4 regions of the Halomonas profundus genome follow, and region 4 is predicted to be linked to each of the others. Evidence: riboswitches for the same ligand, from Rfam matches in the RefSeq annotation. Region 4 holds a riboswitch; each other region holds the start of a gene.
The links. A riboswitch is a leader RNA that binds a small molecule or an ion and turns the genes downstream of it on or off. The one in region 4 is predicted to bind thiamine pyrophosphate.
Positions count from the first base shown of each region.

Region 1 (7,842 bases), 1.0 Mb from region 4:
GGTGGGGGAAGCGTGACCGGGCTAATGCCAAGGGAACTGCTCGCCCGGTGTTAACCCAAAACGGCCTGCGTCAGTGCTTGCGGGTGGCCGGTGGTGGCACGCTGGGGTTTGTGGTCAGCCAGCTCATGGGTTGGAACTACGGCGTGTTTTTTACCGTTTTCCCGATGTTCTTGCTGGGCATGGTACCGATTCTTAATGGCCATATTATTCGCCAGTTTTTAGCCAATGTATCGCTTAACGTACTTGAAGTCAGCCTGGTGGTGGGGTTGCTCAAACATATGCCGGTAGTGATGACCCTGGTGGTGATGGGCATTTTTCTGTTTCGCTTTAACCTGATGGCGAAAGGGCCGTTGTTTCTGTTTGGCGCCAACGGTGTGCTGACGCTCAGCATTCTGCTTCACTTCGCCAGCTACCCCAATGTGGACTTGAGCGATTTACTGGCCTGTAATCTCGTCGCCAGTGGTTTGGCGGTGTTTATTGCCATGCTGATGCATACGCTGTTTCCCGACGTGGAAGCCCGCAAACCGCCGCCCAGGGTTACCAAAACACCCTCGCAAATTCGCCATGAAACTTTAATCGGTGGATTAACCGCCACGCTCTCATTTGTAGTGTTTCAGATGTTCGACTTGCAAGGGTCGCTCTCTGCGCAGATGGCGACCATCCTGGTGCTGTTTACGCTGGGGTACTCTGGAGCGAAAGTATCAGCCGGTAAGCGAGCCATAGGAACCCTACTAGGGTGCAACTTGGCTCTATTAATGCAGTTATTCTTATATACCCAGAGCCACCATTTCCTGCTGGTGGTGTTGCTCTACTGGCTGGGGTTAATGCTTTTCGCTCGGGAGCATATCCATGAAGGGGGCGGTTCAGGGATTGGCTTTGGTGGACTGACCACTCTGGGGATTCTGTTTGGCCAGTCGTTAGGCCCGCAGCAGGATCTGGTGTATAGCGCGCTCTATCGCTTCTCTTCCATGAGTGTGGCACTGGTTCTTACGCTTCTGGCTATGGCTTCCCTGCACTTCGTGTTGAACCGCTGGGCACCAACGCGGTTACCCGCCAACAACCCGGCCTAAATTAATTAGCGCAACTTTTTTAATAAAGGCTACTCTGATGAATGTGTCGACGTGTGATTAGCCGTGCTACTCGCACCTTTCACACACGGCGTTTTCCCTACTAACGGATTAGAGGTGTTCGTCATGGCAACTGGTAAAGAAGATAAAGCGAAAGGAACGGCCAACAAAGCAGCGGGAAAAGTGAAAGAAGCCGCGGGCAAGGCAACAGGAAGCGCTAAAACTGAAGCCAAAGGTAAGGCCCAGCAGGCTAAAGGCGAACTGCAAAAAGGCAAAGGCGACGCCAAGGAGAGCCAGAAAAAACAGCGCTAGTTATGTAACACTGATACCAACAGGGGGCTTCGGCCCCCTGTTGGCGTTTAAGTGGTTTTAAACAGTTGTCTTGCTCAAACGAAAAAACCGCTAACCCACTAGCAGGTTTTTCGCATTATTGAAGCGGCCTGATCTTAGTTTAATTCCAGCGATAAACTCATTTCCACGCCAGCGTCATCTACTCTGAACCAGTACTCCATGTTTTTGTAGATGTCACCATATTGCTTGAGCATATCAATATCGGACGCTGACAAATCATCTGATGGTATCTGTTCCACAAAGTCGGCCAGTGAATGGTAGAACTCGCCTGTTATGTGTCCATGAACAAGCAGATTGCGCTCTGAGGCAGGGGCTTCCAGCTCTTTCTGCAGTGTCGCCGAATCACTGATACCAGCGCCCAGTACAATAGCCGTGTCAGACATGGCGGCGTAGAGTTCCGGTGCCTCAGGGGGCAGCATCATGCTCTCGACTTGCTTGGCTTCCCCACCGGGTTCAAGCCCTAGAGTCCCTAACTCCGGCGCGAAAGAGCTTGCGGCAGAAAGCAGGGAAAGAGGATTTTGTGAAGCAAGCGTCAGGAGCCCCGTCATGGTAGGTTCGCCGTCTGTCATTGTCAGACTGTTGATACGAGCTCTGAAGCCAGATAGTGACTGACCAATCATCATGGTGATCGGGTTGTTAATCGCCATGTTGATCTCATTCCAGGAGCTGTTCAGATCTTGTAGTTCATCACAGCTGAAGGGGTTCTGGCGCACTTCCTGAGCATATTTCTGAACGGTCTGAACCAACAGCGGCATGTTCAGACCTAAGCCATAGCTGGCCATACCTTCTGTGCTACCTAGGCCCGGCACCTGAGTCGTCAGGGTGCGCAGGTCGCTGACAATATCCTCATCGGTTTCTAGAATCAGGTTCATTTCCATGCGGTCAAGATCGTTCTCGCGCGAGCCCATTACAAGGCCAGGGAAGCGGTTCGTGATACGGTCGATATCTGCCTGGCAGGCGGATAAATCCAATTGCTCGGCATCAACCGCTTCCATCAGTGCCTGAGTACCTGAGTGAGTGGGGGTGCTCAGCTCATTAAGTAGGCGTGAGGAGTCGATTTTCCCTGCGCCGTAAGGTGTAAAGCCATGGCGCTTTTCAAGCTCTGCCAGTGCATCGGTATCACCGATGCTGCTGTCGGGCAGAGTGTTACCCAGCACTTGTGCTAGCAGCTCGTCACTAGCATTCTGTGGTACCACAGACACCAGCAGTTGCTGGTCGTCAATGGCTAGAATCGCCTTGACGGGCCCCTCAGGCGTCAGCACCCAGTATTCGGTGTCGTTGGTGGTGGCCGTACTCAGGTTAATGTCTGCTTTGGTCAAAATGCGCTGCAGCGTTTCGCGGAAGGCATCTTCATCCTGCAGTTGCATACGCAAAACAGGCAAGATACCCAACCCATAGAGGGCGGCCTGAGGGTTCATTTTCAGGCCCAGCGCATGGACATCGTCCAGCGTTTCAACATCGACCAGCTCTTCACTCATGGCGATCAATACCGTCATCAACGAATGCATCACTTCATCGTCTATCTCGGGCAGTGTCTCGCGTAGCTCATCCAGACTAGACTCAATGCTAGCCTTGGGTTGCATGCGTTGATAACGATCAAAAGCATCTTGTTCAGGCATTGCTTCACGTGTTGCCATGAAGTAGGGAGAGTCAGCCGGAATATATTTCAGCATGGGAGCTGCATTATTTTTCGGCGCCTCCTCCTGTGTGCCTGCGGCCGTTGGTTCGTTATCATCGCTGCAGCCGGTTAATAAGCCTGCGCTGAGCAGAGCCGCGGTTACCGCCAAGGAAAGTTTGGTTTTCATCTGGAATCGGTTCTTTGAATGGTGTTGGTTTTAAATAGAACGCCGTAACAGAGCGCTGCGCAAATGAGAATCATACACGAGCAATGTATAATTAATCTACTTGGACGGTAATTACTTTTAAATACTGTTAGAGCAAATTCAGTGGCTGGCCTGTGGCGATTAGATATTAATGTGACCCTTGAGTTTTGCTAAGACTCAAGGGCCACATATAGTCACAATGCTGTTCAGTAAGTCGCTATTTTAAACTTCCTGATACAGCTCACTGCCTTTGTTGCGGAACTTCTCTGCCTGCTCTTCCATGCCTTTCATCACCGCTTCCTGATCGCCGTTTAGGCCATGTTCGTTGGCGTAATCGCGCACCTCCTGGCTGATCTTCATGGAGCAGAACTTTGGTCCGCACATGGAGCAGAAGTGCGCCACCTTGGCGGAGTCTTTGGGCAGGGTTTCGTCGTGGTACTCCCGAGCAGTATCCGGGTCTAGCCCCAGGTTGAACTGGTCTTCCCAGCGGAACTCGAAGCGCGCCTTAGAGAGCGCATTATCCCGCCGCTGTGCTGCAGGGTGGCCCTTGGCGAGATCCGCCGCGTGGGCAGCAATCTTGTAGGTAATGATGCCGGTTTTGACGTCGTCTTTATTGGGCAGGCCCAGGTGCTCTTTGGGGGTGACGTAGCAGAGCATAGCGCAGCCAAACCATCCGATCATTGCCGCCCCAATGCCCGAGGTAATGTGGTCGTAGCCGGGGGCTATATCGGTTACCAGCGGGCCTAAGGTATAGAAGGGCGCTTCGTCGCAGTATTCCAACTGCTTATCCATGTTCTCTTTCACCAGGTGCATGGGCACGTGGCCGGGGCCTTCGATCATCACCTGCACATCGTGCTTCCAGGCAATATGGGTCAGCTCGCCCAAGGTTTTTAGCTCCGCCATCTGTGCTTCGTCATTGGCATCGGCCACTGAGCCAGGACGCAGGCCATCACCGAGGGAGAACGCCACATCGTACTGCTTGCAGATCTCGCAGATCTCCTCGAAGTGGGTGTACAAGAAGCTCTCCTGGTGATGGTACAAACACCATTTGGCCATGATCGAGCCGCCGCGGCTGACAATGCCGGTGACCCGCTTGGCGGTGAGCGGCACATAGCGCAGCAGTACGCCCGCGTGAATGGTGAAGTAGTCCACGCCCTGTTCGGCCTGCTCGATCAGCGTATCGCGGAAGACTTCCCAGGTGAGGTCTTCGGCCACGCCTTTGACCTTTTCCAGCGCTTGATAGATAGGCACTGTGCCAATCGGCACCGGAGAGTTGCGCAAAATCCACTCGCGGGTTTCGTGGATGTTCTGCCCAGTGGAGAGATCCATAATGGTGTCCGCGCCCCAGCGGATGCCCCAGGTCATCTTATCTACCTCTTCTTCGATAGAAGAAGTCACCGCTGAGTTACCCAGATTACCGTTAATTTTGACCAGGAAATTACGGCCAATAATCATCGGCTCGCTTTCTGGGTGGTTGATGTTATTGGGAATAATCGCCCGCCCTCTGGCGACTTCATCACGCACAAACTCAGGGGTGATTACTTCCGGTAGGCTGGCGCCAAAGCTCTGGCCTTTGTGCTGATGGCCCAGAATGCGCTCTACTTCAGCGGTACCTAGCGCTTGACGGCGCTGGTTTTCGCGCAAGGCGATAAACTCCATTTCCGGGGTGATAATGCCCTGGCGGGCGTAGTGCAGCTGGGTCACGTTCTTGCCCGGTTTTGCTCGGCGTGGTGTGCGGGTTAGATCAAAGCGCAGCTGGGCAAGCGTCGGGTCGTTGGCGCGGCGGTTGCCGTAATCAGACGTGGGGCCTGATAGAAATTCGGTATCGTCACGCTCTTCAATCCAGGCTCGGCGTAGTTCCGGCAGACCGCGGCGCAGGTCATTGTTAGCATCCGGATCGCTATAGGGGCCTGAAGTGTCGTACACCAGCAGTGGCGGGTTCTCTTCATCAATACCGGTGGTTTTGGTCGGCGACAGTGAAATTTCCCGGAACGGCACACGGATATCCGGGCGCGAACCTTCGATATATACCTTACGTGAGCCGGGCAGCGGCGCAATGGCGGCGGCATCGACCTGGGCGGTTTCGGCTAAAAAGTGGCTGGTTTTGCTTGTTACGGTCTTAGTCATTACGGTTGTTTCCTTGTGTTGTTTTGCTGAATTAGTGGGTGAGGTCTTGGTCTATCAGCTCTAGGCCCATCTGCCAGAAGTCGATTTCCAGGCGGGTGGCGTCGCGGAAGATCTTGCTCAGTTCGGCAAAGCGGGCGGGGGTAATGTCGGTAAGGCGGATATTCAGCCATTCAAGCTCCGCCTGCATGGCGGCCTGAAACTCCTCGCCTTCGTACATGGCAATCCAGGCATCAAAAGGGTTTTGCGCGCCGCGCAGGGTGGAAGGCTGGGCGTTTAGCCAGTTGGCGATTTCGCCGTAGCCCACCAGGCAGGGGGCCAACGCCACGTGCAAATCCAGCAGGTCGCCGCGGTTGCCGGTATCCAAAACATAGCGGGTGTAAGCCAGGGTGGCTCTGGCTTCGGGGAGTTCGGCCAGTTCTTGCTCGGAAATCCCCCACTCCTGACAAAAGCCCACATGCAGGCCCAGCTCCACATCCACAATGGCTTTCAAGCCTTCATGGGCTTGGCGAAGATCGGCGAGGGTGGGGCTTTTGTAGGCAGCCAGCGCATAGGCGCGGGCGAAGTGAATCAAAAACAGGTAGTCCTGCTTTAAATAGTGGCGAAACGACGCCTCGGGCAGCGTGGCGGTGCCTAGCTGGCGCACAAAATCGTGCTCAATATAGGCGCGCCAATCTTTCTGGCAAGTGGTAGTGAGATCAGTAAAGCGGTAGCCCATGACTCCTCCGGTGGTAATGATCCGGAGGGCGGGCGAAAAAGATCGAGGGAGTGGCGCAGAAGGGCGGCGTGCGATCGTGAGAGAGCAGCCGTGGCCATCGCTTGATCCCTACGCCGGTACCCTCGCTGCGAACTTGTGTAAGTAGCAGCGCATTAGCCGGATCAGGTTCTGCGGGATCAGCGCTCGGCAGCATTAATTGCTACGCCCTGCGCCATCTCAGCCGGATTTCACCGGCACCCCGTCAAGCTGTTCGTTGGTGGAGTGTAGGAGGCGGGTGAGGGAGATGCAAGGGTGTATGACATGGAAAGTTATCGGGAAACAATTTATTAGCATCATTACAGCGATGAGAGTTTAGGTGCTGTAATGGCGTTTCATGGCATCGGTACGTGAATTATTATACAGTTGAGTAACAAGGGGCTGTTTTACAGCCACTGCTATTTCGAATGTGAACCGTAGGAAGTTGCATGACCAACACGAACTCGATTTTAGGCGTCTATCTCAGTGATTCGCTCGACCTTGATGCCATTTATGGTAACGCCTTGCGCGATGAAGCGAGTGATGTCGTCCTGCGCCATCCCCATGAGATCGATAACCCCGAAGATGTGCGTTTTGCGATCTGCTGGTTGCCCAATGACGAGGCTTTCGAGAGCTATCCTAATCTTGAGCTGGCGATGTCTATCGGTGCCGGTGTTGATGCCCTGCTGGCGCATCCTGGCCTGAGCGATGAAGTACATATCGCCCGGGTGCGGGATCCACATCAGGCCGACTTGATGGCGGGTTTTGCCGCGCATGAGGTGCTCCATCGTGAGCGTGAGTTCACCACCCTGGAGCAAAATGCTGCCAAGGCGCATTGGGCGCCATTGACGATGCGCGCGCCAGCATCAAGAAAGGTGGCGGTGCTGGGACACGGCACCATGGGGCGCGCCGTGGTGAAAGCGGTGGCCGCGCTTGGCTTTTCTATACACGTAGCCTGCCGCAGCGAGCCACAAGCCCCGGTTGAAGGCGTGACCTATCTGACAGGTGACGGGGCTGTCATGGCGGCAGCGGATGGCGCCGATTATCTGATCAATGTGCTGCCACTGACGGCTACCACTGAAAACGTGCTTAACAAGGCGCTGTTCGCGAAGCTCGCCAAAGACGCTTGGTTGGTGCAGATCGGTCGGGGTGAGCACTTGGTCGAGGACGATCTTCTCCTAGCGCTCGAACACGGCCATTTGGGTGGGGCGAGCCTGGATGTGTTCCGTGCAGAGCCGCTGCCTGCGGATCATCCCTTCTGGCAGCATGAGTGCCTACGCATCACGCCACACATTGCCAGTGATTCGTTGCCAGAGGTGGTCGCAGGGCAGGTTGTCGACACCGCCCGCGCCCTTCGCGATGGGCAGCCGCTTGCCATGGGCGTTGATCGGGCGCGCGGTTACTGACGTAAACGCTAAACACGTTGCATGACAATCACTTTGCTGCAAAGGAACACCTGATGAGTCTCGATAAGCCTCAACGCACCACGACGAGCAACGCCGAACAAGAAACCCGCATCGCGCTGGCAGCCTGCTATCGTCTGGCCGCCCACTATCGCATGACGGATCTGATCTACACCCATATTACCGCGCGGGTGCCTGGTGAGAAGGGACGTTTCCTGATCAACCCTTACGGTTGGCGTTGGGAGGAGATTACGGCTTCTTCGCTGGTGAAGATTGACGTTTATGGCCATAAGATTGATAACAGCCCAGAACAAGTGAATCCGGCTGGTTTCACCATCCAT
Region 1 is NZ_CP086344.1:1,238,041-1,245,882, forward strand. It holds gene LMS44_RS05565 (DUF2955 domain-containing protein) at 1-1,070, shown strand, start outside; gene LMS44_RS05570 (CsbD family protein) at 1,194-1,379, shown strand; gene LMS44_RS05575 (hypothetical protein) at 1,514-3,223, opposite strand; gene thiC (phosphomethylpyrimidine synthase ThiC) at 3,464-5,368, opposite strand; gene tenA (thiaminase II) at 5,400-6,083, opposite strand; TPP riboswitch at 6,172-6,334, opposite strand; gene LMS44_RS05590 (NAD(P)-dependent oxidoreductase) at 6,548-7,504, shown strand; gene LMS44_RS05595 (class II aldolase/adducin family protein) at 7,558-7,842, shown strand, end outside.
Region 1: linked by a shared signal. The riboswitch ahead of tenA (thiaminase II) and the one ahead of thiM (hydroxyethylthiazole kinase) in region 4 are both predicted to bind thiamine pyrophosphate.

Region 2 (7,842 bases), 1.6 Mb from region 4:
TGCCCGGCAAACTGCGGGTCGAGCATCTTCACTGAGAGCACAAAGGAGGTGCGCTCCCAAAGGTCATCAGCGGTGAGTTTGATGCCGCGGGGCAACAAGTTGCGGTATTCGCAGAATTCCCGCAGCGCGTCCAGCAGCCCGGAACGAAAGCCGTTTACATGGGTACCGCCCTGAGGGGTGGGAATAAGGTTAACGTAGCTCTCCAGCAGCGCTTCGCCGCCTTCTGGTAGCCATTGAATCGCCCAATCGACACCGTGCTCGTCGTCATTGAAGTGGCCTACAAAAGGCTCCTTGGGCAGTACTTCATAACCATCGGTGGCTTCAACTAAGTAGTCGCGCAAACCATCGGCGAACTCCCACTCTGTGGAAGTGCCGTCAGGTTCTACCAGCGTGACTTTCAAGCCGGGACACAGCACCGCTTTGGCACGCAGCAGGTGTTTCAACCGGGTTAGCGCTAACTTGGGGCTATCGAAGTAGCTCTCATCCGGCCAGAAACGCACCAAAGTGCCACTTGCCCGCTTGGGGGCTTTACCAATTTCATGCAGCTCTTCGACTTTCTCACCGAACTCGAAGGCCATGGCATGGCGTGCCCCATCCCGGGTAACTTCGACATCCAACCGGCGCGATAGCGCATTAACCACCGAGACACCTACCCCGTGTAGGCCGCCGGAGAAGCGGTAGCTAGTGGAGGAGAATTTGCCACCCGAGTGCAATTTGGTAAATATCAGTTCAACGCCCGAAACACCGTGTTCAGGGTGTAGGTCGATGGGCATACCACGGCCATTATCCTGCACCTCAATCCCGCCGTCGCTATGCAGCACGACGTTAATCATGGTGGCGTGGCCCGCTAGCGCTTCATCGACGCTGTTATCAATCACTTCCTGAGCAAGGTGGTTGGGGCGTGTGGTGTCGGTATACATACCGGGACGCTTACGTACCGGCTCGAGGCCCGACAGGACTTCGATGGAACTCGCGCCGTACTGAGAGGCATCAAACTGAGTCATGTAACGTCGGTTCCCTGAAAAATCGTACTGGCAGCCATATTGATTGCTGAAACGAGTGATTGGCGGCTGGCAAAGAGGCACAGGATAGCGGAAAAGCAAAAAGCTGTATATCTAGCCATGCTTCATGCTTGTTACCAGGGGCGCCGGAGATAGGTCGCAGAGGAGGTCATTTGCCATGGATGGCAAATGTAGCGCCCATGGATGGGTTTACAGCGCCTCCTCGTAGACCTGTCGCCGGGTTAGCCCCAGCTCGCTATCTGCTTAATTCACTCCTGCTCAGCCGCCCAAAATGCTTCAATCAATCCCTTACTAGAAGCATCCATCCGCGATAGATCTCCCTCATGGTCGATAATCTTTTGAGTATCCGTGGCAATCTGTTTGCCTAGCTCAACGCCCCACTGATCGAACGGGTTGATATCCCAAATCACCGCCTGAACAAAGACTTTGTGCTCGTAAAGCGCGATAAGCGAACCAAGGGTCGCTGGGGTGAGCTGGTCAAGCAGCACCGTCGTCGAGGGCTGGTTACCACGATAACGCTTATGCTCTGGCCGTGGGCCGTCGTCCTCCAAAGCGTCATCACCAAGCATTAATACGCGGGACTGCGCAAAACAGTTGGCCAGTGCCAAGCGATGCTGGGTTTTAAGATGGCGGCGGGTATCCGGGTCTTCCACCTCATCGTACCGCTTGAGCGGCGCGATAAAATCGCACACCACTGGTTGAGTTCCCTGATGTAATAGCTGATAAAACGCGTGCTGGGCGTTGGGGCCCAACTGCCCCCAGAGCACAGGGCAGGTGGAGTAGTTAATCGGCTGGCCTTGACGGGTAACCGACTTGCCGTTGGACTCCATCTCAAGCTGTTCAAGATAGGCGGCGAAATACTCCAAGCGCCCATCGTAGGGCAGAATGGAGTGCGCGCGGATATCCAGGAAATTGACATTCCAGATGCCCGCTAACGCCAGCAGTACGGGCAGGTTTTCCGACATTTCTGCCTCAGCGAAATGGCGATCCATGGCGTGCGCGCCGGCTAAAAACTCGCGGAAATTCGCCATCCCTACCACCAGCGCAATGGGTAAACCAATGGTGCCCCATAGCGAGTAGCGCCCGCCGACCCACTCCCAAAAGGTTAACTGGTGATCCTCCGCAATGCCCCACTCGGTCATTTTCTCAGGGCTCGCCGACACACCAATAAAGTGCTGACGCACCACCAGTTCAGCGCTAATCGGCGTCGCGCCATGCTGCGTTAAGCGACTAAGTAACCACTCCCGAGCGGTGTTAGCGTTAGAGAGCGTATCGATGGTGGTGAACGACTTGGATGACAATACAAAGATAGTGGTTTCAGGATTCAACCGGCTCAGATAGTCCGCTAACTGCGAGCCATCCATGGTGGAGGCAAAATGCACCTCAACCGGATGAATATCTTTGGGTCGGAAATCTGCCAAGGCATGGGTGACCATTAGTGGGCCTAGATCTGAACCGCCTACGCCCAGGTTAACCACATGCCGAATCGGCTTGCCGGTGGCACCACGCCACTGGCCTGCGTGCAGTCTGCTGACCAAGCGCTCCATTTGGGCAAGGCTTTCATGCACGGCAGCGACGATATCTTCCCCCTCAACCTCCAGCGTCGCATCGGCGGGTAAACGCAGCGCCGTATGTAACGCCGGGCGGTTTTCGCTGACATTCACTCGCTTACCGCTCAGCAGCGCTTCAATAGCAGAGGGTACGCCCGCTTCACTGGCCAGCGTAAACAGATGCTCGAGCGTATCGTCATCCCAGCGCTGCTTGGAAAGATCCAGGGTCAAGCCCGCCACCTGGCGAGTAAAGCTCTCCCAGCGGGAAGGCTCGGTGCCAAACAGCGTTTTCAAATGGACATGCTGCAGCGTTTCAGCGTGATGCTTTAACGTTTGCCATGCGGGTAACGTATCGGGTGTAGCGCTTGATGCTGAGGCCATTTAGCTTCTCCAGTGGCGTCGATCCTTGCAGCGGGGCTTTTTAAGCAGGTTAATAAACTTAAACAGGGCTGTTCTATGTAAGTCTGTGCTAGACAGGCCTGTTCTCGTCAATTAAGGGCGCGTAAACTAGCACGCCTTTTCCATGATCCCGGCTTGCCCATGAGTGATGCATCTTACCGTGACGCTATCTTTTCGACACCCCTTGACCGAGTCGCGCGGTTCTCTTTCGACGAAAAGGTGGTCGCTTGCTTTCCTGACATGATCCGCCGATCGGTACCCGGCTACGGGCAAATTCTCGGCATGTTGAGCTTAATTGCCCAGCGCCACCTGCGCCATGGCGCCCATGTCTATGATTTGGGCTGCTCGCTGGGCGCTTCCGGCCTTGCGCTGGCAGGGGCGCTGGCGCCTGACGCCTTTCGCTATACGGGCGTTGACCTATCGCCCGCCATGGTCGCCCAGGCTCGGCAAACCTTTGCTGACGAGTGCCCAGCGTACGCTATGCAGGTCGAAGAAGCCGACATTCGTACCCTAGAGTATGCGTCTTCGGGCATGATCATTCTCAATTTTACCCTACAGTTTCTACCCGCCGCCGACCGCGATGCACTACTGGCGCGGCTTTATGCAGCGCTGGAACCCGGCGGCGTGATGATCCTCTCGGAGAAAACCGTCGACGCCGACGAGCGCGACAACGCCTGGCGGGTAGAACGCTACCACGATTTCAAGCGCGCCAATGGCTACAGTGATCTGGAAATCAGCCAGAAGCGCACCGCTCTTGAGAACGTACTGGTGCCGGATACCCTCGATGCACTTCATGGTCGTTTGAAACAAGCAGGTTTTCCACGTTCGATGACCTGGTTCCAGTACCTTAACTTTGCCTCGCTGATTGCGTTTAAGGAGGGTTAAAGGTGGCGCCACTACCCGACGATCATCGCGCAATTTATCAGGCGTTTTTAGATCAAGCCACGCTTGATGCCTCGCTAACGCCCTGGCTAGCGAAGCTACCCGAGCAGTTAGCTCACGGGCTTGACCGTAACCGCCACGGCGATTTATCCGCCTGGGAAAAAGCCGTGGCCAAGCTTCCGGCGCTGCCCGCTGCGCGGCGCGTGGATTTAAACAGCGACACCGTCAGCGTTGATCTCGATCTTAGCGATAGCCAGCAGCGCCAGTGTTTTAACCTGCTAAGAAAACTCGCCCCCTGGCGAAAGGGCCCTTTTCAACTGGGTGGCATTCATATTGATACCGAGTGGCGCTCGGACTGGAAGTGGCAGAGAGTGGCTCCCCACTTGGCGCCGCTAAAATACCGTAAGGTACTCGACGTGGGGGGTGGCAGCGGTTACCACGCCTGGCGGATGGCTGGGGCAGGGGCTGCTTTCGTATTAGTAATTGACCCTTCGCCGCGCTTCTACTGGCAATTTCAGGCGGTACGCCACTTCGTCGGCGATACCGATGACGGCAGAACGCAGTTTTTACCAGTGGGTATAGAAGATGTGCCGGAGAACCTGGGCTTTTTCGATACGGTATTTTCCATGGGCGTGCTCTACCATCGCCCTGCCCCGTTGGAACATCTTCAGCAGCTAAAAGCCGCGTTAGTTCCGGGCGGCGAGCTGGTGCTAGAAACCCTGGTAGTCGAAGGCGACGAGCAGACCGTATTTGTGCCCGGCGAACGTTACGCCGCCATGCCCAACGTCTACTTCCTGCCCTCTTCTCAAGCACTCTGCCACTGGCTGGAGCGCTGCGGCTTTACCAACGTGCGCGTGGTCGATGAAGCCGTTACCACGTTAGACGAGCAGCGCTCGACGGAGTGGATGACCTACCAATCGTTGGCTGATTTTCTCGACCCCAACGACCGCACCCGCACCATTGAAGGCTACCCTGCACCGCGGCGGGCGGTGATTTTGGCGAATAAGCCGGGCCAATTAGCCGTTAGCCGTTAGCCGTTAGCCGTTAGCCGTTAGCCGTTAGCCGTTAGCCGTTAGCCAAGTGTGCGAAGAAGGTGTCAAAACCGCCCCGGCGTCCGCCAAGCCGCCGCATTGAATTGCCCCCCAAATATTGACTTATACTAAAACTCATAGTAATAGTAACTTTTCCGAGGGGTGCCTGTTATTCAGGCTGAGATGGAGTTATCCAAACCCTTTGAACCTGATCCGGCTGATACCGGCGTAGGAACGGACATAAACCATATATGAATCTGTTTTGACACCTACGCCTGTATTATCCGAATCTCAATGCAGGAGTGTATCGTGTCGCAAGGTAACTCAACGCCCGCTAACGCATCTACGCTCAGTAGTACCTCCCCTTTTAACACGTCTGATAAAAACCGCCTGAACTCCGTACTTGCCAAGCCACGCTTGGCAGCAATCGCCGTAACTCTGCGTAATAATGAAGTTCTCCTCGTCCAACGCAGTAAAGAACCTCAACGGGGCACTTGGGGCTTCCCCGGAGGATCAGTGGAACCGGGAGAAAGCCTACATTGTGCAGCAAAGCGCGAATTAATGGAGGAAACCGGTATCACAGCATTGGTAGGACCGTTAATTGATGTAGTAGAAGTAATCGGATATGACCCAGAGGGAAGTCACCACCACTTCGCCTTGGTTGCCCTTTTATGTCACTACGTTGATGGCGAGCTACGGCCTGGTGATGATGCTGCGGACTGCCGCTGGGCGAAAGTTATAAACGGAAAACTCAACTTCAATGAAGCCTTAGCTGATCACGTCGCAGATACTGTCGTGAAAGCCTTTAATTTGCACAGTTTGATCGTCAAAGAAAAATCAAACGCGATTCACAGCTCCAATTCAGCTTTTTAAACTACTCGCCATCATTCGTATCAGCAAAATACGCCTCTTTGTCCACCGAAAGAGATGAATATAATGATGCACAAACATTATACGAATTTCACCAGCCTCTACAGAGATACACTGCATAAAATCTGCTTTGAATATGAATATGTTAACTCACCTAGAGGAAATAAAGAGCGAGAACTCATTGGCTTCAATATCCGACTCGACAATCCTCCTGATCGTTTTTGTCTAAGCAAAATACGCAAACAAAATATTGTTTTTAATTATGCAGAAGCGTTATGGTATTTATCAGGTAAAAACGACTTAGCATTTATTTCCTGGTACGCCCCTTCAATGCAACGCTACAGCCCAGATGGTATAAGCTTACCTGGTACTGGTTACGGAGCTCGTCTTAAAAACTTTGGTGCAGACACGCTCGATCAAATCGAACGAGTGATTGATATCCTTAAAAATGACGATCCCGACAGTAAGCGCGCTGTCCTTCAAATATTTAGTGCGGAAGAAGATCTTTATCGACGCAATATCGACGTTTCATGTACCTTGGGTCTTCAGTTGCTACTCCGCGAAGAAAAGTTGAACATGGTCAGCTATATGCGTGCAAATGATGCCTACGTTGGCATGCTGAACGATATTTTCTCTTTTACTTTCTTGCAAGAGTATATTGCTGCCCGCATAGGCTGCAAAATCGGTCACTACACACATCAAGTTGGTTCTATTCACGTCTATGAAAGCACACATGAGCGTGCGCTTGAACTTTTGAATAGTAATGAAACTATACCCCAGCCAGGCACAGTACCTTTAATGCCAATTGGCACCTCCCCGACTACCATACGCAAACTATTGGAATATGAGTCAGAGATCCGTAGCGGCTTGTTGACGTTTAATGATATGGCTAATCTTAACCTAACGACGTATTGGCGAGATGTGCTGATGTTGTTCTGGATCTATCGCCAAATCAAGATAGGGAATGCGCTGCCTCAAAAGGCGTTAGAGATAATTAACCCCTACTATCAACCGTTTCTTATTAATCGCTGGGGATAGTACAAGCATTCATACATGAGCAAATATTAGGGGATTTATTTTTATGAATACTAATTGGACTGAACAAAATATCGCCGAGCTTTTTGACGCTTATGATGATTGGGTGGAGAATGCTTTTGGCTATCAACCACTCATCGCGGAGTTAACCTGCTCTTATGGCAAGGGAATTAGTGTATTGGACTACGGCTGTGGCAGCGGCAAAGTGTCCAGAAGATTAAGAGACGACGGATTCGACTATGTCACCGGTGTTGACATCTCTCCAACAATGATTGAAAAAGCAATATCCGCAGGCACTAACCGTCTTCGCTTTGAGCAAATCCATGGTCCAAATTTGCCATTTCCTGATAACAGTTTTGAAGCTGTCATTAGTTGTTTTCTGTTTATTAACATTCCCGAAAGACGTGAACTAGTACGCATCACTACGGAAGTAATGCGCGTACTTAAACCTGGCGGCTCCTATTACATCCTCGACACTCATCCTCAAACCACCGGAGTCGATTATCCGACCTACCGCAATGGAGAGCATGGTATTTCCTATCAAGACGGAGATAATCGCCCAGTCTACCTCACGATACCGGGAAGGCAGCAACCATTAGAGATTGTCGACAAACAATGGGGTTTATCCACATATCGAAATACATTCGCCGCAGCGGGGCTTTCACTAACCACAGAACGTAATCTACCATTTGACAATTCGCAGTTGCCAGTTCATACGAATGAATTCCGCACTCTACAGGACACAAAACCCTATATTCTACTGCGCGCCACAAAGCAATAAAGACAGACAATAGGTATTAACTAAGTGCCTATGAAAAAGTAAATCAGGTATAAATATCTAGTAAGCTACTGATTTTTTTATAACCTTTAATGCACGAAAAATTATGCATAGACACTTAGTGGCACTGAAAACACAGCTTCAATACACGCTCACCGCCGCAAAATCACCAGCCAGCGCCCCAGGTTCATAACACTGGCCAGCGAGGCGGCCACGTAGGTAAACGCGCAGGCGGTGAGTACGTGCCGGGCACCGGGCATATCGTAAGGCGGGAC
Region 2 is NZ_CP086344.1:1,847,151-1,854,992, reverse strand. It holds gene parE (DNA topoisomerase IV subunit B) at 1-1,004, opposite strand, end outside; gene pgi (glucose-6-phosphate isomerase) at 1,271-2,953, opposite strand; gene cmoA (class I SAM-dependent methyltransferase) at 3,113-3,856, shown strand; gene cmoB (tRNA 5-methoxyuridine(34)/uridine 5-oxyacetic acid(34) synthase CmoB) at 3,859-4,887, shown strand; TPP riboswitch at 5,033-5,136, shown strand; gene LMS44_RS08205 (NUDIX hydrolase) at 5,194-5,757, shown strand; gene LMS44_RS08200 (thymidylate synthase) at 5,821-6,792, shown strand; gene LMS44_RS08195 (class I SAM-dependent methyltransferase) at 6,836-7,570, shown strand; gene LMS44_RS08190 (zinc metallopeptidase) at 7,720-7,842, opposite strand, start outside.
Region 2: linked by a shared signal. The riboswitch ahead of LMS44_RS08205 (NUDIX hydrolase) and the one ahead of thiM (hydroxyethylthiazole kinase) in region 4 are both predicted to bind thiamine pyrophosphate.

Region 3 (7,842 bases), 2.0 Mb from region 4:
TGGTAAGCAGGCGATTGCATTCTGGACACAAACAAAAACCGTAACGGCACGTTGGTTTGAACCCGAGAATGTTTCCAGCGGTATTAATAGCACGATTTCGCTGGGTTAAAAAAGTGGCGCTAACTGGCTCCGCTTAAGCGGGGCCAGTTGCTAACGAGGTCGGTTAACCGCTTGGCAGATCAAGCCAGGTGGCTGGCTTAAAAGTTGTCAAACAGCGGAAGGCTCTCTTCAAGCAGCTGTTCAATGGGGCCGAGCTGGCTTTCATGCAATACTAACAGCGACTCCTTACCCATAAAGTGTTCAGCAGGGGGGACGAGCAGAGCAAACTCACCCTCTTCAAGGTGAAACTCATGTATTTCGCGCATTCCCAGCGGAGTTACACACTGCGTGCAGCGGTAGGTGTCATCTTCGCCATAAATCAGCCGATGGTACATTTTAAACAGCGTATATAGTGCCAAACCACCCTCAAAGGCTGGCCAGCGCGCAGGGGTCTCGCGAATATCGTTGGTAAGGTCTTGCCCTTCGGCTTCGGCGTCTGCAATTGCATTGGCAAGCGGGGCGGCAAGAATGGCGCTGTTGTCGGCAGGTAACGGTGTGTTGTGCTTAGAAGCGTGTTCAAAATCTTGTACAGCGCGCTTAAAGTCAGGAACGCCATCAAGAGTATAGTCGACATGCTGGAGGTCTTCGGGCTCACAGCCGCCATTTTCCCAGCCATGAATGACGCGAAGTGTCATTTGACCCCGTGTCATTGGGCGGGCAAGCAGCATATGTAGCATTATACGAATGTGCAGCTGACGCTCATCGGTATCATTTTCAAATGCTCGGTAAGGGTCAGTAAACAGCTCGTTTAGACGACCGGGGGTATGTTCCTTGGCTTCGTTATGGCTCATGACAGTGTCCCTTTGAACGAACTGTTTATTAAGAGTAGCGCATGTTTTTTTGTCACAGAACGAATCTTCAGTATGGCGAGTAGGGCGGCTGAATAAAAGCCTCTTAATTCAGCTTTTTGTTACACAACCGCTAAGCCGTTTTTATGAGATGGCTAAACTTAACAAGAAAGAGGTGAGCATGTCTTCATCATTAAGTCGTTTTAACGTGCCTGAAACATTGGATGACCTGCCTGACGATATTCGCAATACCATTTTGACCGTTCAGGGTAAAGCGGGTTTTGTGCCCAATGTCTTTCTGATGTTGGCCCATCGCCCTGCTGAATTTCGTGCTTTTTTTGCCTATCACGATGCGTTGATGGAGCGCGAATCAGATACCCTCACCAAAGCCGAAAAAGAGATGATTGTAGTGGCTACCAGCGCACGTAATCGCTGCCTATATTGTGTGGTTGCTCACGGGGCACTGGTGCGCATTTACAGTAAAGACCCGCTACTCGCTGACCAAGTGGCGATCAACCATCGGGTGGCGCCGATTAGCGAGCGCCACCGGGTGATGCTCGATTTCGCCATGCACTGTGCCATCGATGTGGGTGAAATGACTGATGAATGGCTTGCCCGCCTGCTGGAAGTAGGCTTTAGTCAAGAGGATTGCTGGGATATAGGCGCGATCGCGGCGTTTTTTGGCTTGTCGAATCGGTTGGTTACCCTGGCAGGTACGCCACCCAATGAGGAGTTCTACCTGATGGGGCGAGTGCCTCGCTAAGAGGCGACCAGCGCACCTTAACTTTACTAAGCTATGATTTTGATTGAGAATAGTTCTTGAGACAGCGCTTCGAACAGTACCCAAAAACGTACTTAGAAAAAGCGCTTAGCAAAACACCTACATTCACTGTCGCCAGGGGAGCCCTGCATAAAAGGGCTGAGATGCGGCTACGCAGACCCTGGAACCTGATCCGGTTCGTACCGGCGGAGGAAGTGCGACATGCTTTACCTAACGTTAGCCGTGCTTGGTGCGGCGCTGTGCTGCTTTGCTTACTTAGGCCTCCGGGCTCGCTGGGTGAATGGCCCACTTGATGACTATGTCACCGCCCGTAACTCGCAAACGGCATCTACCCTGGGGCTCTCCTTCCTTGCCTCCGGCATGGGCGCATGGATTCTCTTTGCTCCTCCTGAAATCGGCGCCTTTGTTGGCCCGCTGGCCCTGGCAGGCTATGCATTAGGCTCTGCGCTGCCGTTTATCGTCTTGGGGCTGTATGGGCCGAAGATTCGCCGGGCGCTGCCCGAGGGGCGCAGCATCGCCGAGTTTGCCGAAGCGTGCTATGGCCCTGGTGTAAGGCGCTGGGTAACGCTGGTATCAATCGCCTATATGGCGTGCTTTTTAGCTGCCGAGCTAACCGCTATTGGCGCCATTACCGCGCTGCTTTCCGATGTGCCCCCCGCACTGGTGATTATTGGCGTGGCGCTTACCACGCTCATCTATACTGCGGCAGGTGGTCTACGGGCCAGCCTTGCCACTGACCGTTGGCAGGCGTGGTTGTTACTGGTACTGCTGTGTGTGGTCGGTGGCATGGCCCTATGGCGGCTTCCCACTATTCCCAACGAGGCTGCGCTTCCTGCCATTCCCATCACCAGTGCGCTCAGCGTAGCGTTAACGCTAGTGATCGCGGTTACCGCGGCCAATCTCTTCCATCAAGGCTATTGGCAGCGCGTGTGGGCCGCTCAAGACGATCAAAGCCTGGGGCGCGGGGCATGGTTAGGTGGCGCAATGACGGTAGTCGTCGTCATGGTGATTGGTGGTCTGGGTGTATTGGCCGCGATAAGTGGTGTGCCATTAGGCGAGCCGCCGATGCCATTTTTTGCCCTGTTAAGTGATGCTCCTGTTTGGCTGACGCTACCCGCCTTGGTATTAGCGGTGACCTTGGTGGCCTCCAGTGTTGATACGCTGCAAAATGGTATTGCCTCGTTGGTGGTCGCGCGCAGCGAGCAGCAGGGCGTATCACTGGTGGCTGCCCGCTGGGTGACAGTGGTAGTAATGGTACCGGTGGTATTAATTGCCTTGCAGGGGTTGTCAGTACTGCGTCTGTTTTTGATTGCCGACCTGCTGTGTGCTGCCATTGTGGTACCTGTGCTGTTGGGCCTGTGGCAACGAATGACGCCACTGGCCGCCATTGTAGGTGGCATCGCGGGGCTGCTGGGTGCCATTCTCCCAGGGTGGTTAAGCCAAGGAAGCTTGGTCGCCGGGATGGTGGCCGCCAGTTTTCCGGGCAGTGTCCCTACCTTGGGGCCATTCGTCGGGGCGTTAATCGCCTCAACGCTGGTGAGTGTGCTGTTAGCCTACTTAACGCTAGCTATTCGCAAGGACATCCATGATTCGAACTCTTCTGACTACCCCTGAAGGTGAGACCCACGAGGGGGATGAAAGCCTGTTGGCTGTCTGGCAGGCGACGCCTGGCAGCCATATCTGGATCGATATGCAGGGCGAGTCCCAACAAAGCGAGCGGGCGATTTTAGAGGCGTTTGAGTTTCACCCCATGGCGATTCAAGATGCCCACAAAGAGCGCCATCCGCCAAAAATTGAAGAGTTTGATAATCACACCTTGATTATTTATCGTGGCATCTCCTCCTTTGATGCCGAACTAAACTATCTGCCTCAACAGGTCTGTTTCTTTGTGGGGGAGCGATTTCTGGTCACCCTCCATCCCGGCCAAGCGCTCTCCATAGAACGGCTATTCAACGAGCACGGTAAAGCCTTGCTGGCCCATTCGCCGGAACATGTCGCGCTGCGGGTGATGTATATTTCTGCGGGCTTTTATATCGATAGCCTGCTTGAGTTCGAAACGGCGTTAAGCGATCTGGAAGACGAACTGCTGGAAAATGGTAATGATGTGCTAATGCGCAAGATCATCACTTACCGTTCCCGGCTGGTTAAAATGCGCCGCATCTTTAGCTACCACCAGGGGATTACCCAAGAACTCACCGCTTATGACTATGAGCATTTACCGCGGGAAGAGAGCGAAACCCTGCACGCCATCAACGATGTAGCGGATCGCTTCGAACGCCTCTACACATTGACCCAAATGTACTACGACATTTGCGGTGACCTAATCGATGGCTATATCTCTATTTCCTCCCACCAGCTAAATATCACCATGCGGGTGCTCACGGTGATTACCGCGATTTTTGTGCCGCTCACGTTTATTGCCGGGATTTACGGTATGAACTTCGAAAATATGCCCGAGCTGCGTTATCAGTATGGCTACTTTTTTGTCTGGGGAGCCATGTTGGGTATTGCGGGTGTCATGATTTGGCTATTTAAGCGCAAGCATTGGTTTTAAGGACAGGTTTTAAGGACAGGTTTTAAGGACGGGGTTTAGTCTCCCCATAGAACGACTCCAGGAAACAAAAAGTTGACCCATGCATAGGTGGTCGGTGGCTGAGTGTGGCATCCTCTCCAGCGACCAAGACTATAAGGCATAAAGCCGTCGACTAGCGTTTTCACTGGGAGTTGTTCCATGACGATTATGATTATCGGGCTGCTGATTTTTTTAGGCAGCCACTCTGTACGTATCTTTGCTGAAAACTGGCGTCAGCAGCAGATTGCGAAACATGGCGAAACCACTTGGAAAGTCGCCTATTCGGCGGTATCCATCGTTGGCCTGGCCATTGCTATATACGGTTTTGGCCAGATGCGCCTTGATCCCATCTATATCTGGTACCCGCCAATGGGAATGCGCCATGCGGTGGCGCTGCTGATGGTGCCGGCCTTTATTATGCTGGTGGCGGCATACATTCCGCATAACGCGATTAAGGCCAAACTTGGCCATCCGATGATGCTGGCGGTGAAAGTCTGGGCTTTTGCTCACCTGCTGGCCAACGGTCGCTTGGGTGATATTATCTTTTTTGCTGCCTTTCTTATCTGGGCTATCCTGGCGTTCAAAGCCGCCAAAAAACGTGGCCGTCTTGCACCGCCCGCGCCCGTCAGCACCCATAAAATGGCCACCATTGTTACCGTACTCGTCGGCTTGGTAGCGTATGTGGTGTTTGCCTTTTACTTGCACACAGTACTGATTGGCGTCCCTGTTTTTAGCTAATCTATTTTTAGCAGTTTGACGTTAGCCCAACCTAGGAGTCACTCCATGGCCGAGACAACACACACGGTGCCCACCACAATGGCTGCTATGCTTTTGATCGGACATGGCGGTATCGAAAAGCTGGAATACCATCAGGATGTCGCCACGCCGCAGCCCAAGGCGGGCGAAGTGCTGGTGCAGGTGACCGCCACGGCGAAGAACAACACTGATCGCAAAGCGCGTGAAGGGCTGTACCCTACCAAGGACAAAGGCGATGTCACGTCCTTTGCCATGGGAGGTACGCCAACCTTAACTTTCCCGCGTATTCAAGGCGCCGACGTCGCTGGCCGCATAGTGGCGGTGGGAGAGGGCGTTGACGCTGAGCGCATTGGTCAGCGAGGTTTGCTGGATTTTAATATTTACGCCGATGAACGCCGTGATATTAATCTAACCCCGGATTACTATGGCCATGGAGCCGACGGCGGCTTTGCTGAGTATATCGCTGTGCCTGCTGATCAGTTTTATCACGTGCCCAACCCCGAGCTTCACGACGCTGAATTGGCCTCAATGGGCATGTGCTCTTATCAAACGGCTTACCACATGATGACTGCCGCCAAGGTGAGTGCTGGCGAGCGTGTGCTGGTCAGTGGTGCTAGTGGCGGTGTGGGCACCGCGCTCATTCAGCTCTGCCGTATTGTGGGAGCGGTTCCGTATGCCGTTAGCCAGTTAGATAAAGCCGAGGCGCTCAAAGCACTAGGCGCAGAAGCGGTCATTGATCGTGGCGACCTACCGACGTTTGTTGACCGGGTGCTGGAAACCACTGGCGGCAAACCAATCGATGCGGTGATGGACTTAGTCGGCGGTGAGATGACCAACCTGTTTATTGACACCATGATTGTCGATATGCAGGGGCGTAAGAGCTACCCCCGTCTCTCCATTGCTGGTGCCAGCGGTGGCAACCTTAGCGAAATGATGTGGACCCGCGTGTACCTTTACCAAGTACAGATATTTGGCGTTTCCCATGGCACCCGCGAAGAGGCCGAACAGCTGGTGGCGTGGATTCGCAGTGGGGAATTAAAGCCGGTACTTCACGCCGCTTTTAAGCTTTCTGACCTGCATGCCGCCGAGCGCTATTTTGTTAACCGGGGCAGCAATTATCTGGGCAAAATTGTGCTTGTTCCTGATGCTCAGTGGGCATCTCACGGTGCGCCGTTCGCCCTTGAAAATCCTTCTTCTGCCGTTTAGGAGCGCCGCTAGTGCATAACCTTCATACCATCCAGCTAATGGACACTCATGCCGGTGGTGACGTTAGCCGTATCGTCACAGGGGGGATTGATATTCTGCCTGGCGCCACCGTTCGCGAGCAGATGGAGTACCTGCGTGATGACGCCGACGGTTTGCGCCGCCTGCTGCTCGAAGAGCCCTACGGCATTCCGGAAATGTCGGTCGACTTGTTGGTGCCGGCCACTCACCCTGAGGCGGTGGCGGGTTACATCATTATGGAAGTGATGGGGTACCCTATTTACTCTGGCTCCAACACGCTGTGTACCGCCACGGCCGTGCTGGAGAGCGGCATTGTGCCCAAGCAGGAAGGCATACAGCGCTTTAAGCTTGAAGCGCCGGCGGGGCTAGTGCAAATCGAAGCGAAGGTACATAACGGTGTGGTGGAGTCGGTTACTTGTGGCGGCCTTCCCAGCTATATCGATACCTATCGCGATACGATTCAAGTGCCGGGGATTGGCGAAGTCACCTATTCGATCGCCTATAGCGGTGGCTTTTACGCCTTGGTCGATGCAACCGAGCTGGGCTTTAAGTTGGTGCGTGATGAGGAGCGCGCACTTTCAGAGTGTGCCTACAAAATTGTTGAGGCAATAAAAGCGCAGCGGGGCTTTTCTCACTACACTCTGGGCGATGTGGGGCCTCTGCCATTTTTGCACTTTATGGGGCCTGAAGAGGAGATAGGGGAGGGGTATACACGTTCACGGTCAACGACCTACGTTCATCCAGGCGTTATTTGCCGCAGCACAACGGGCACCGGCACCTCGGCACGTCTAGCGCTAATGAACTACGAAGGGCGTTTGAATGTAGGTGATAAGCTAGAGACGGTGTCACTGCGTGAGACGGGGTTTATCGGCACCTTCATTGGCACCCATCAGGAAGGGGCTTACCAGGTAGTGGAAAATACCATTACTGGCCGCAGCTATGTATTGGCCCACTCGGATATTGTGATTAACTGTGATGACCCGATGGTCGCGTGTGGCGAGCTACACCATATCTTGCGCGACCGTCACTCGCCGGAAGCCCTGCCTTTAGAAACATAGCCGTTAGAAACATAGCCTTCGGCTATTAAGCGTTCCCATACCGGGGTCTTTTCGGCCTCGGTCATGCTGCCCCAAACCGCAATTTCATCCAGCGTGCGACCACACCCTTCGCACACCGATGTTGTTGGTTCAATCTGACAGATTTGTATGCAGGGCGAAAGGGGGCGCTGAGCAGGAGGTGCGGCGTCTTTAGTCATTAAGATGCCGAGACCTTACCGCGCAGCGATTTAATTTTGCCCTTACGGGTTTTGTGATCGACGCGGCGTCGCTGTGAACCTTTGGTGGGCTTAGTGGCACGGCGTGCTTTTTGCTGCTTGGTGGCACTCTGTATCAGTTCTTTTAAGCGTGCCAACGCATCCTCTTTATTCAGCTCAAGCTTACGATGGCTCTGGGCTTTAATAATCACCACGCCCTCTTTACTGATGCGCTGATCGGACAGCGCCATTAAGCGCTCTTTGTACAGCGGTGGCAGTGTTGAGCTAAGAATATCGAAGCGCAGATGTACCGCTGAAGCGACTTTATTGACGTTCTGGCCGCCCGCGCCTTGGGCGCGAATCTGGCTAA
Region 3 is NZ_CP086344.1:3,466,690-3,474,531, reverse strand. It holds gene LMS44_RS15910 (CoA-acylating methylmalonate-semialdehyde dehydrogenase) at 1-109, shown strand, start outside; gene LMS44_RS15905 (hypothetical protein) at 198-890, opposite strand; gene LMS44_RS15900 (peroxidase-related enzyme) at 1,069-1,650, shown strand; TPP riboswitch at 1,775-1,880, shown strand; gene LMS44_RS15895 (sodium:solute symporter family transporter) at 1,870-3,282, shown strand; gene corA (magnesium/cobalt transporter CorA) at 3,254-4,222, shown strand; gene LMS44_RS15885 (NnrU family protein) at 4,400-4,978, shown strand; gene LMS44_RS15880 (alcohol dehydrogenase catalytic domain-containing protein) at 5,024-6,202, shown strand; gene LMS44_RS15875 (proline racemase family protein) at 6,214-7,278, shown strand; gene LMS44_RS15870 (DUF1289 domain-containing protein) at 7,245-7,475, opposite strand; gene arfB (alternative ribosome rescue aminoacyl-tRNA hydrolase ArfB) at 7,475-7,842, opposite strand, start outside.
Region 3: linked by a shared signal. The riboswitch ahead of LMS44_RS15895 (sodium:solute symporter family transporter) and the one ahead of thiM (hydroxyethylthiazole kinase) in region 4 are both predicted to bind thiamine pyrophosphate.

Region 4 (7,842 bases):
GTTTTGCGTCGCCTCCTGCCCCCATGGCCACCAGCAATGGCTGAAAGTGTTCAGGGGTCGGGTGGTTCTCCTGCGCATAGGGTGCGCGCTCCCAGCTAAGCAGCGCTTCACGATCATTGGCGATAAGGCGCTCGCTTACCCAAGTGGCAAATTCATCTACCCAGGCGGGCACAGGGCTCTCCTGGGGCATGATTTCATACAGGTTATGGGTCAGGCTGCCCGAGCCGATCACCAAAATCCCCTCTTCCCGCAGAGCCGACAGGCGCTCGCCCAGCGTGGCCAGCTCCGCATTGCTCCAGCGCACCGGAAGCGACAGCGAGACAACCGGCACATTGGCGTCAGGAAACATCAGTGAAAGGGGCACCCAGGCGCCGTGATCCAGGCCGCGCTCTACCCGCTCGGCGCCCAGTAACACGGCCAGCCGTTCAGCCAGTTCCGGCTCACCCGGGGCAGGATACTGGCACTCGAAAAGCGCCTGTGGGAAGCCGCCAAAGTCGTGAATGGTTTCTGGCTTGGCGCTGATGCTGACCTTGAGCGCCAGGCTCTCCCAGTGCGCTGAGACCACTACCACCGCCTTGGGCGCAAGCTGCCTACCCAGTTCGCGTAGAAAGGCATGAGCCGGGGTTTTATTGAGGGCCAGCATGGGCGAACCATGGGAAATAAACAGGCTAGGTAACATGAGTGAGTCTCCTCAGCAGCATGGCCAACGCTGGCGGTAAGCAAGCGCTGGCAATAGGGTTAGGCGATAGTTTTAGGTGTTAGGCGAATCGGTTGCTTAACACCCAGCGGCCGCTGCCCAGGCCCGCTTGCACGATTAACGCCAGCGTCCAGAACACCGGGAATTCCCAACCGCCGCCGGTATTTGAGAACATCCAGCCGTTGCCAAGATGCACCCAAGCAGCGCCGAGCAGTACCGGCACCAGTGCCAGGCTCACCCAGCGGGTGTAAACACCCAGAATCAGGGCGGCTCCACCGCCCACTTCCGCGGCAATGGTCAGGTAGGCCAGAAACCCTGGTAAACCCAGTGATTCAAAATAGCCGACGGTGCCCGGTAGGGTAAATACAAACACCTTGAGCAAACCGTGAGCAAGGGCCATCACACCCAGTGCGACGCGCAGTAGCGAGATGGCCTGGGGTTGTAAAGAGTGCTGTACAGAGGGCTGTAGAGAGGGGGCAGAGTGAGTATGCGTTGTCATCGTAGTAGCTTCCATCGAGTGGTTGATGACGCTACTTTACAGCCGGATAAGATCGAGATAATCAGCGTATTTTGCACATCACTGTTGCGTAATGGGCGACAATCCAATGCTCTGTTCCCAAACTGGCGGATCGCCCCACGCCTCGGTGAGCAGGTCGATGAAGCGCTCCACCTTGGCGGGCAGGTAGCGCCGGGCGGGGTAGAGGGCATGAACATCGAGCCGTACCGCTGGCTCATTGGTCAAGATGGGCACTAAACGCCCGCTGGCGATACTCTCTGTGACCAGAAAGCTGGGCTGCTGAGCGATGCCCAGGCCAGCTTCCGCGGCGTGGGTGAGTACATCGCCGTTATTGCTTTCCAGTGGGCCATTGACCGTCAATGACTGCGTGGCAATCTTCCAGTCAGCGCTCTGTTGGCCGCTGCGGTAGCGTAGGCAGTGGTGCTTGGCAAGGGCTTGAACGCTGTCGGGTTCACCGTGGTTGGCAAGATATTCAGGCGATGCGCAAAACAGTAGGCGGCAACGGGTCAGGCGGCGCGCCACCAGGCTGGAGTCGGGCAGGCTGCCGATACGGATCGCTACGTCGTAACCCTCTTCAAGCAGGTCGACACGGCGGTCGTTCAAATCCAGGCGCACTTCCAGCGCCGGGTGGGTATGCATAAACTGGGCGACGAGTGGCGCCAGGTAGCGGGTGCCAAAACTCATCGGCCCATTAACGCGCAGCCGCCCACGCACATCGCTGGTACCTTGGCCCACCTCGGCGGCGGCCTCATCGAGCGCTTGCAGTATCCCTTGGGCGCGGACTAGATAGCGTTCTCCGGCCTCAGTGAGATGTAGTCGTCGCGTGGTGCGTTGTATCAGTCGCGCGCCCAATGTCTCTTCCAGTGCCATGACTTGGCGGGATACGCGAGTGCGGGAAATATCCAGCGCTTCAGCAGCGCGGGTATAGCTACCCAACTCGGCTACCCGCACAAAAGCGACGATATGCTCTAACTGATTCATGACGCCGAATCGGCTTGGAAAATCTGAAAAGCGCGCGCTGCCTGGTAAGGGTCGGGCTGGCCACAAATGGCCGATATCACCGCTAAACCGTTCGCTCCCGCGCGCTGTACGCTAATCGCATGATTCGCTTTCAGCCCACCAATGGCCACGCTGGGCAGTGGGCACGCCTTGACCAGCGCCGCTAAACCGCCAAAGCCGATGGGCTGGGCGTGATCTTGTTTGCTCTCGGTGGCAAACACGGGGCCAATCCCGACATAATCGAGTAGCTCAAACGGAGAGACTTGCAGCTGGGCGATAGTATTGATCGACAGGCCGATAATCGCTTGCTCACCTAGTACCCGGCGCGCTTGCTGAACGGCAGCGTCGCTCTGACCGACATGCAGGCCATCTGCCTGGCTTTCTAGTGCCACCTGCAAACGATCGTTAATGATCAGCGGGACTCCGGTGCCTGCCAGAAGCGCTTTTAACCGTTTGGCTTGGGCAATCATCTGTTCATCGCTGGCATGCTTGTCACGCAACTGCACGGTGGTGACTCCGCCTTTTACCGCTGCCTCAACCGTTTGTTCCAAACCATGCTCTCGGCAGAGCGTGGCATCGGTGACCAAGTAGAGCGATAGATCAAGCGGCATGGATTGCCTCCAGTTGGGCATAAGTAGTGAGGTCGTCAGGGGTGAGTTGATACAGCGCATCCAGCAGTGCCACTTGAAAGCTACCAGGCCCGTTGGCGTGGCTGCCCGCACGCTCTCCTGTGACCGCAAAGCAGGCCAGCGCGGCTGCCGTTGCACCCAGTGGGGCGTCGCGGTTGGCAGCCACAAATCCCGCCACTAGCGCGCTCAGCCCACAGCCAAGCGTTGTTACGCGGGGCATCAAAGGATGGCCACCGTTAATGCGGTAGTGCTGTGTGCCGTCCGTCACCCAGTCGCTTTCACCGGTCATCGCGACAATACAGCCGTGTTTTTGCGCTAATGCTATTGCAGCGTCCACGGCTTGGTCGGTGGCGGCTGTGGCGTCCACGCCGCGGCCTTGGCTAGCTAAACCGTTAAGGGCAAGAATTTCAGACGCATTGCCACGAATCACGCTGGGTTGAGCGGCCAGCAGCTTCGCGCACAGCGTTTGGCGATAGCGCGTGGCGCCAACGGCGACGGGATCTAATACCCAGGGAATGGCATGCTGATCGGCAGTCGCTGTGGCGGTGAGCATAGCGTCAGCCCAGTGGGCAGAGATCGTACCGATATTAATCGACAGCCCCGCGGAGATAGCCGTGAATTCAGCCACTTCTTCAGGCGCATGCAGCATGGCGGGCGACGCGCCGGTGGCTAACAGCAGGTTGGCAGTGCTGTTCATGGCCACATAGTTGGTCATGCAGTGAACCAGCGGTGTCACTGAGCGCAGCGTCTCAAGGTAATCGCCAAGCGGGCGTAGGGTCATAGCATCCTCCCGGCAGGGAGGTGGTAAGCGTTACCACGACTCCCTACGCCGGTGTTATCCGGTTCAGGTTCAAAGGGTGCTTCTCAGCCCAACCGTAACGGAGGGCGCCCCTGTCGAGGGATTACTATCCTTGCCTGAAGTAGCCCTGTAAAGCCCCGGATGCGGACGATAGCAATCTAACGAAACGAAATACGCGTACCGTAGGTAAGCATTTCATCAGGTGTCATCGCTTTACCCTCGACCCCAATCATCTCGTCACCACACTGGTCGGCGAAGGTTAGCACGCCGTGGGTCAAGCCCAGTTGGCCCAGGGTATCGCGGATTTCGCCCGTGCCCAGAAAAGTACTGACGTGGCCCTTGTTATCGCTCAGCTCAGACACGCCGTTAGCATGGTGAAAACGCACTTTGTAGATTCCATCCATCGACTCGACTTCAACAATCGGCGAAAAACCGTTGTGAAGCGCATTGGAAAGCTGTTTTAGCGTCAGGTGGTCACCCAGCGTCATATCGATCGCACTCATGGAAAACTCCTGTGGACGCCTCAAAGGTGGGGCATCACTCATGTTGCGGGAACTGCTTTTTGTAAAGCTTATGAAGAATAAGTGTAGGGTTTTTGTTTAGTATTGCCAGTGCGCTTATCGGCACCTCGATACGACACTGCCTACGTGCTTGTAAGGGCTGTTATTATGGTCATAAAGCCCCCATGGTAAGCGGTACGTGAAGCTCAATGGATTCAATGATCAACATCAGCGATAGGAGAGCAAAATGAGTTTTCAAGGCGAGCAGCATCCCGGCGTCGTGGCTACGCCGCCCCAAACTCAAGGGTTTCGTTTAAACCACACCATGCTGCGGGTGAAAGACCCTGAGCAGGCATTGGCGTTCTACTCAAAAGTGTTTGGTATGCAGGTGATGCGGCGGCTGGATTTCGAAGAGATGCAGTTCTCGCTCTACTTCCTGGCCAACCTGGAACCCAGCGATAGCGTTCCGGACGATGCGCAAGCGCGTACCACCTGGACGTTTAGCCAGAAAGGGCTGCTGGAGCTGACCCACAACTGGGGGACTGAAGACCAGGAAGATTTCGCCTATCACGATGGCAATGCCGAACCCCAGGGCTTTGGGCATATCTGCTTCAACGTACCGGATTTGGCAGCGGCCCAGGCGTGGTTCGACGAGCATGACGTCACCTTCGTCAAACGCTCCGATCAGGGCAAGATGAAAGATGTTATCTTCGTTAAAGACCCGGACGGCTACTGGATCGAAGTGATTCAGGCAGACCTGATGGTGGGGAAGAGCGACTCTTGAGGCACGCCAATGGCTGAACTACTGTTCCGGCTGCGCCATGTGACCGACGAAGAGGCCATGGAGGTGCGTGACCTGCTCGCTGCCCATGGCTTTGATACCTATGAAACCCAGGCGGGCTTTTTCCGCCTGGGCGTTGACGCGATTTGGCTGCGCAATCCACATCAGCACGACGCTGCCATCGCGGCGTTAGAGGCCTACCAGGCGGAGCGCCTTGAGCGCGCCCAACGCGAGCACCAGGCGGCGGTTGAGCGGGGTGACGCGGATACACTGTGGCGTCGTTTGGCCGCTCACCCGGTGCAGGTCGTGTTAGTACTGCTAGCAGTGGGGCTTATTGCCGCCCTTACGCTGCTGCCGTTCCTGGGTATGTCGCGAAGCTAAGCAGCTGGCAGATGGCCGCGTTTGAGGTACATCATGACGCCATCATCACCGGCGGTAAGTGCCGGAGCAGAACCGCTGGGGTAGCGGCACCAGGTGCCTGCCGTGTAACTCTGCTCGCTATCGCTCAGTGTGCCTTCCAGAATCAAAAACTCCAGCCCGCCCAGCAGCGTGGGGTAGGTAATGGAGGTGCCCGCCGACCAGCGCTCTAGGCTGGTGCGCTCCTGCTTGTAGGTGTGCAGCATTTTATAGGCAATGCGCGGGCGTCGATCAGGCTGCCAGGGCAGCCGATGCGCTGGCACTGCCAACTGTAGCGTGTCGTTGGGGTCAAACTGGTGCAGTTTGACAAATATCAGCGCGCCTTCCTCGCCAATTTGCGGGGTATGGCCGGTGCCAATCGGGTTTCTTAAGTAGCTGCCCGCCGCGTAGCGCCCATGCTCATCGGCGAACACGCCTTCCAATACCAGAATCTCTTCGCCGCCGCCGTGGGTATGCCGCTCAAACTTTGTATTGGGGGCGTAGCGCACAAGGCTGGTAGCGCGAGCAACTTCATCACCAATCCGGTCAAACATCATGCGCTCTACCCCCGCGCTGGGGGAATCGACCCACTGATACTCTTCCGGGGTAACACAGGCAAAGTGGCTAAAATCGGCGTTTAGACGCATGGGAAAGGGCTCTTCGCAGTGAAGGTAAGTGACGGGGGAGGGTGCTAGTCTCCTTATCGACAGCAAAAAATGCAACTTTCGGTTGTTTGATCTTCGTTATATCGCCATAAAAAACACCCCAACCATTGGATGAATATCCAACGATTGGGGTGCAGTTCATGAAGGCGGCATCAGGTTGTCTGGCTGCTTGCTTAGGGCGCTTCAGTCAGCTTGGTAAGAATATGGTGTGCAGCTTCGATGCGCGCCTGATTGGGGTAGTTGCGGTTAGCCAGCAGCACAATGCCGATTTGCTCGCTGGGTACAAAAGCCACGTAGCCGCCAAAGCCGTTGGTAGCGCCGGTTTTGTTATAGAGCGCTTCCTGCCTGGGGGCTAGCGGTGGGGTTAAGCGGTTGGCAGGGTTGGGCTGCAAAATCATCTCAAGCGAGTTGCCTGCCAGTAACTGATCGAGTGCCACTGGGGAGGCATAGCTTTCCCACCCCAATCCTTGGGTCATATTGCCGACCTCAAAGTACCCCGTGCGCGTAGCGGCCAAGGCTTGGCTTAGTGGCTCATTAAGCTCAGCACCACTCATATTGGCTTCCACCAGCGTTAGTACGTCTGCGGCAGTCGATTTCAATCCGTAGGCTTGGGCATCCAGCATGCCTGGGTTCACCCGAATGGGTTCATCCTCTTTAGAGTAACCGTAGGCATAGTTCGCCTGCTGCGCTTCAGGCACCTGAAAGTAGCTATGCTCAAGCCCTAACGGGGTAAACAGCGCCTCCTCCATCGCCATCTCGAAGGGCTGACCAAGGCTTTGTGCGGTGAGATAACCGAACAGGCCCAGGCTCGGGTTGGAGTAGAGCCGATGGCTGCCAGGGGCGGATTCAGGCTGCCACTGGCGGTAGTAGTCGATCATTGCCTCTTCGCTTTGAACCGACTCAGGGAACTGCAGCGGCAGCTCGCCCGCGGTGTAAGTGCCCAGTTCCAGCAGTGTGACCTCATCGAAGGCGCTGCCTTCCAGTTCAGGCAGGTAGCGGCTGGCCGGGTCGGAAAGCGAGAGGGCGCCGCTAGCCTGGGCATAGCCAGCGAGTGAAGCCGTGAAAATCTTGCTGATAGAGCCGAGTTCGAACAGCGTCTCATCAGTGACCGGGATCCCCGCTTCTTGATTAGCGAGGCCATAATTAAAGTAGTGCTGCTGGCCGTTAATGCTCAGCGCAATAGCCATGCCTGGAATACGATGCTCGGTCATCAAAGGCACGATAGTGTCGTTCACCAGGGCCTCAATATCGGCGCTTTCAGGCGTGCTGGAAGCCCATGCAGAGCCGTTGAGTAGAAGCGAACCTGTCATGATAAGGCCGCAGTTTGCTGCTAACATCTTACGCATACCAAAATCCTGTTGTGATTAATACCAAGAGAGGGCGGAGAGTTATTTCCAGACGCAAAGCCTGTGACAGGGTTTAACTTACGGCGCGCTGCGGCAATTCACAAACAGCGATATTTTGCATAAGCCATTAGAAAAATTTGGGGGTCAAGTTGGTGCGTCCCTACTTGCCGTTGAAGGCGCTGCGCGCGTTTGAGACTTCGGCCAGGCATTTAAGCTTTACTCGCGCGGCAGAAGAGCTTCATGTGACCCAGGCGGCAGTAAGCCACCAGGTAAAGCTGCTCGAAACGCGGTTGAAGGTGCCGCTGTTCAAGCGTTTGCCCAGGGGGCTAATGCTTACCCAGGAGGGCGAGCTGCTGCTGCCGGTATTGAAGAGTTCATTCGACCAGATAGCCCACACGCTGGAGCGGGTGGGCGAGAGCAGCTATCGGGAGGTATTAAACGTCGGCGTGGTGGGGACTTTTGCCGTCGGCTGGTTGCTGCCGAGACTGGGAGACTTTCAGCGCCAGTACCCTT
Region 4 is NZ_CP086344.1:237,289-245,130, forward strand. It holds gene LMS44_RS01095 (DODA-type extradiol aromatic ring-opening family dioxygenase) at 1-679, opposite strand, end outside; gene LMS44_RS01100 (DoxX family protein) at 759-1,196, opposite strand; gene LMS44_RS01105 (LysR family transcriptional regulator) at 1,275-2,195, opposite strand; gene thiE (thiamine phosphate synthase) at 2,192-2,824, opposite strand; gene thiM (hydroxyethylthiazole kinase) at 2,814-3,623, opposite strand; TPP riboswitch at 3,647-3,745, opposite strand; gene LMS44_RS01120 (hypothetical protein) at 3,800-4,144, opposite strand; gene gloA (lactoylglutathione lyase) at 4,389-4,925, shown strand; gene LMS44_RS01130 (DUF6164 family protein) at 4,935-5,303, shown strand; gene LMS44_RS01135 (cupin domain-containing protein) at 5,300-5,965, opposite strand; gene ampC (class C beta-lactamase) at 6,157-7,320, opposite strand; gene LMS44_RS01145 (LysR family transcriptional regulator) at 7,482-7,842, shown strand, end outside.